DNA from 2 places in the Streptomyces sp. P9-2 genome. Region 2 is predicted to be linked to the other one. Evidence: riboswitches for the same ligand, from Rfam matches in the RefSeq annotation. Region 2 holds a riboswitch; the other holds the start of a gene.

Evidence for each region. Region 2 has a riboswitch for glycine ahead of gcvT (glycine cleavage system aminomethyltransferase GcvT). Riboswitches for the same ligand answer to the same signal wherever they lie in the genome.
Region 1: another riboswitch for glycine. It lies ahead of gcvP (aminomethyl-transferring glycine dehydrogenase); the one in region 2 lies ahead of gcvT (glycine cleavage system aminomethyltransferase GcvT).

What each region holds. Positions count from the first base shown of each region.
Region 1 covers NZ_CP192633.1:4,149,791-4,151,982, forward strand. The annotation lists gene ACQY0Z_RS19010 (PRC-barrel domain-containing protein) at 219-593, opposite strand; glycine riboswitch at 707-802, shown strand; gene gcvP (aminomethyl-transferring glycine dehydrogenase) at 977-2,192, shown strand, end outside.
Region 2 covers NZ_CP192633.1:4,709,506-4,711,697, forward strand. The annotation lists gene gcvT (glycine cleavage system aminomethyltransferase GcvT) at 1-1,036, opposite strand, end outside; glycine riboswitch at 1,071-1,194, opposite strand; glycine riboswitch at 1,195-1,294, opposite strand; gene ACQY0Z_RS21665 (AAA family ATPase) at 1,517-2,185, shown strand.

The DNA.
Region 1 (2,192 bases), 560 kb from region 2:
CAGGCGCGCTCCTACTGGCGGAGACCACCTCGGCGTGTGGCTCACGGCTTGCCCGTCGGCTGCGGCCCGGCGGCTCCTGGGCCGACACGGCCGCGCGGCCGGGCATAGGAACAGGGCTGTGGGCCGGTCCCCGGCGGTGTGAGGCGGACGTCGTGGCTCGGGCGGGCGGTCCGGGCCCGTGGGGAGGAGGGACCGATAGACCGCCGCCCCCAGTGGTGTCAGGTGTGTTCCTCCTGGCCCGCCAGTTTGCCGAAGTCCCTGTCCGGGAGTGGGGGAGGGGAGCCGACGTCCAGGCCGTAGTGGTGGTACAGCTGGAGCTCCTGCTCGGGCGACAGGTGGCGGCCGACGCCGAAGTCCGGGGCGTCCTTGACGAGGGACCGTTCGAACGGCACGTGCAGGGCCCCGTCGATCAGCTCGCTGGGTTCCAGGGGGACGAAGGCGTCCCGGCTGAACAGGCCGGTGCGTATCGCCGCCCACTCCGGCACGCCGGTGGCGTCGTCGAGGTAGACCTCGTCGATCGTGCCGATGCGGGTGCCGTTGCGGTCGTACGCCTTGCGGCCGATGAGGTGACGCGGGTCGATGTCGGTCTGCACGGGCCCTCCACTCGTAGCAAACTCATCCGATAGCACTACAAAAAGGCACAATCGGCGGAACGGCCACTCGAAGGCCGGGGTCCTGACCTCGCTGGTACGCTGGCAACGGCCGCTGACCCCGTGCGGGAGAGTCCTCCAGGCACCACCGGAGGCGCCGAAGGAGCAAATCCTCCCCGGAATCTCTCAGGCACACGTACCGCACGGACGAGGTCACTCTGGAAAGCAGGGCGGGTGTCGACGGCTTCCGCTCTCACCGACGGTGAAAACCGGACCGCCAGCGGCGTTCCGGTGAAGCTCTCAGGTCGAGATGACAGAGGGGGAGGCCGTCCGGGCACCTGCGCCGTGGTGCCCCTCGAAGGTCGTCGGACCAGGAGGCCTCCTCAATGACTGCCCCCCGTACCCCGCTCTCCGAGCTCGAACAGGGAATCCCGTTCGAGCAGCGCCACATCGGCCCCGACCACGAGGCCCGGGCGAAGATGCTGGCCCAGGTGGGCTACGGCTCGCTCGACGAGCTGACCGCCGCCGCCGTGCCCGACGTGATCAAGAACGCCGACGCGCTGGACCTGCCCGGCGCCCGCAGCGAGGCCGAGGTGCTCGCCGAGCTGCGCGGCCTCGCCGGCCGCAACCAGGTCCTCGGCTCCATGATCGGCCTGGGCTACCACGGCACCTTCACTCCGCCGGTCATCCTGCGCAACGTCATGGAGAACCCCGCCTGGTACACGGCCTACACGCCGTACCAGCCGGAGATCTCGCAGGGCCGGCTCGAGGCGCTGCTGAACTTCCAGACGATGGTCGCCGACCTCACCGGCCTTCCCACGTCCGGCGCCTCCCTGCTGGACGAGGGCACCGCCGCCGCCGAGGCGATGGCGCTGTCCCGGCGCATGGGCAAGAACAAGAAGGGCCTCTTCCTCGTCGACGCGGACGCCCTCCCGCAGACGATCGCCGTCATCCAGACCCGCGCCGAGCCGACCGGCGTCGAGGTCGTCGTCGCCGACCTGAGCGACGGCATCCCCGCCGAGCTCGACGGCCGTGAGATCAACGGCGTCCTGATCCAGTACCCGGGCGCGTCCGGCGCCGTCCGGGACATCAAGCCGGTGATCGACCAGGCGCACGAGCGCGGCGCGCTCGTCACCGTCGCCGCCGACCTGCTCGCCCTCACCCTGCTGAAGTCCCCCGGGGAGCTGGGCGCGGACATCGCGGTGGGCACCACGCAGCGCTTCGGCGTCCCCATGGGGTTCGGCGGTCCGCACGCCGGCTACATGGCCGTCCAGGACAAGATGGCCCGCAGCCTGCCCGGCCGCCTCGTCGGCGTCTCCGTCGACGCCGACGGCAACAAGGCCTACCGTCTGGCCCTGCAGACGCGTGAGCAGCACATCCGCCGCGAGAAGGCCACCAGCAACATCTGCACCGCCCAGGTGCTGCTCGCCGTCATGGCCGGCATGTACGCCGTCTTCCACGGCCCCGAGGGCCTGCGGACCATCGCCCGCCGCACCCACCGCTACGCCGCGATCCTCGCCGAGGGCCTGCGCGCAGGCGGCGCCGAGGTCGTCCACGGCTCCTGGTTCGACACCCTCACCGTGCGCGTCGCGGGCCGGGCCG
Region 2 (2,192 bases):
TGCCCGGCTCCGCGTGGGCGGCGTCGACGTAGGCCATGGCGATCGGCTTCCCCAGGGTGGGGGAGGGGGCGCCGGAGGTGACCTCGCCGATCTTCTCGCCGCCGGCGACCACGGCGTACCCGGCGCGCGGCACCCGGCGGCCGTGGGCGACCAGGCCGACCAGGACGCGCGGCGGGTTCTTCTCGGCGTGCCCGGCGGCCTCGGCGAGGGCGGCGCGGCCCACGAAGTCGCCCTCCTTCTCGAACTTCACCACCCGGCCCAGACCGGCGTCGAAGGGCGTGAGGGAGGTGCTCAGCTCGTTGCCGTACAGCGGCATGCCCGCCTCCAGGCGGAGCGTGTCCCGGCAGGACAGACCGCACGGGACCAGGCCGTGGCCCTCGCCCGCCTTGGTCAGCGCCTGCCACAGCTCCACGGCGTGCTCCGGCTTCACGAACAGCTCGAAGCCGTCCTCGCCGGTGTAGCCGGTGCGGGCGATCAGCGCGGGGACCCCGGCCACGGTGCCCGGCAGGCCGGCGTAGTACTTCAGGCCGTCCAGGTCGGCGTCGGTCAGGCTCTTCAGGATCGCCGGGGACTCGGGGCCCTGCACGGCCAGCAGCGCGTAGGCGTCGCGGTCGTCGCGCACCTCGGCGTCGAAGCCCGCGGCCCGCTCGGTCAGCGCGTCCAGCACCACCTGGGCGTTGGAGGCGTTGGCCACGACCATGTACTCGGTCTCGCCCAGGCGGTAGACGATCAGGTCGTCCAGGATGCCGCCGTCCTCACGGCAGATCATCGTGTAGCGGGCGCGGCCCGGCTTCACGCCCGAGATGTTGCCCACCAGCGCGTGGTCGAGGAGGGCGGCGGCCTGCGGGCCGGTGACCGTGATCTCACCCATGTGCGAGAGGTCGAAGAGGCCGGCCTTCGTGCGCACGGCGTTGTGCTCGTCGCGCTCGGAGCCGTAGCGAAGGGGCATGTCCCAGCCGGCGAAGTCGGTCATCGTCGCGCCGAGCGACCGATGCAGGGCATCGAGCGCGGTGCGGCGGGGGTCGGTACTGCTCATCGGTCGGTCTCCCAAGGCATGACGGCGAGGTCGTTCCTCCCCATCTGTCATCGGAACCTGAGAGGTTCGCCATGACCACCCGTGTCACGGAGGTCAGGACTTGCACCTTGGGTGGGGTCGCCGGAGCACTGCGACGGCGGCCCGCTTTTCAGATGTGCCTCGCCCGCGCGGTAACGGTGCCTGAGAGATTCAAGGGAGGGACTTGCTCCTTCGGCGCCCCGGCGGCACAGGTGCCGGGGACTCTCCCGCGCGGATTCAAACGGCCGGTATGCAGTTGGCGCGCTCATCATTGCACGCATCGTGGGACACCGGCAGGGGGGCCTTGCCGGGGGTGCACGGCTCGTGCAGGCTCGGTCACAGGGAGCTGTGACAGGCCTGTGTCGGAATGAGTACGCAACCGAGAGCGACCTGGCATTACCTTCTCTTTACACGCGGCGGGGATCGGACCTCCATATCCGGCCCCAGGGGAGGACGACCACGGTGAACAGGCCCACGGCGTACGCCGGCACCACAGGCGTCGCGCTGCCGCGGCAGCACGCGCACCGGGCCGACGGCGCCCGCGACGCGGCGCCCGCCCCCCTCGTCCAGGACCTGCGCGCCCGCGCGGGACGCAGTCCGCGCGCCCTGCTCTTCGGCCCCCGCGACCTCGTCGTCGTCACCGGCCTGCCCGGCAGCGGCAAGTCCACGCTGATGCGGCGCGCGGTGCACGACGACCGCGTCGACTCCCAGGACGCCCGCGACCGCTGGGACAGCCGCATGCCCCGCCTGCTGCCGTACGCGGTCTACCGGCCGCTGGTCCGGCTCGCCCACTACGCGGGACTGCGCCGTGTGCTGCGCTCCGGCCGGCCGGTCGTCGTGCACGACTGCGGCACCCAGACCTGGGTACGGCGCTGGCTGGCCCGCGAGGCCCGCCGCCGCGGGGCCGCGCTGCACCTGCTGCTCCTCGACGTCCCGCCGGAGGAGGCCCTGGCCGGGCAGTTGGAGCGGGGCCGGGGCGTCTCGCGCTACGCCTTCCGCCGCCACCGCACCGCGTGCGCCCGGCTGCTGGACGCGGTGGAGTCCGGCCGGGTCCCGGAGGGCTGCGCCTCGGCGGTACTCGTCGACCGGGACGCCGCGAACACGCTGCGCCGCATCGGCTTCACCGGTTGACGGGTCG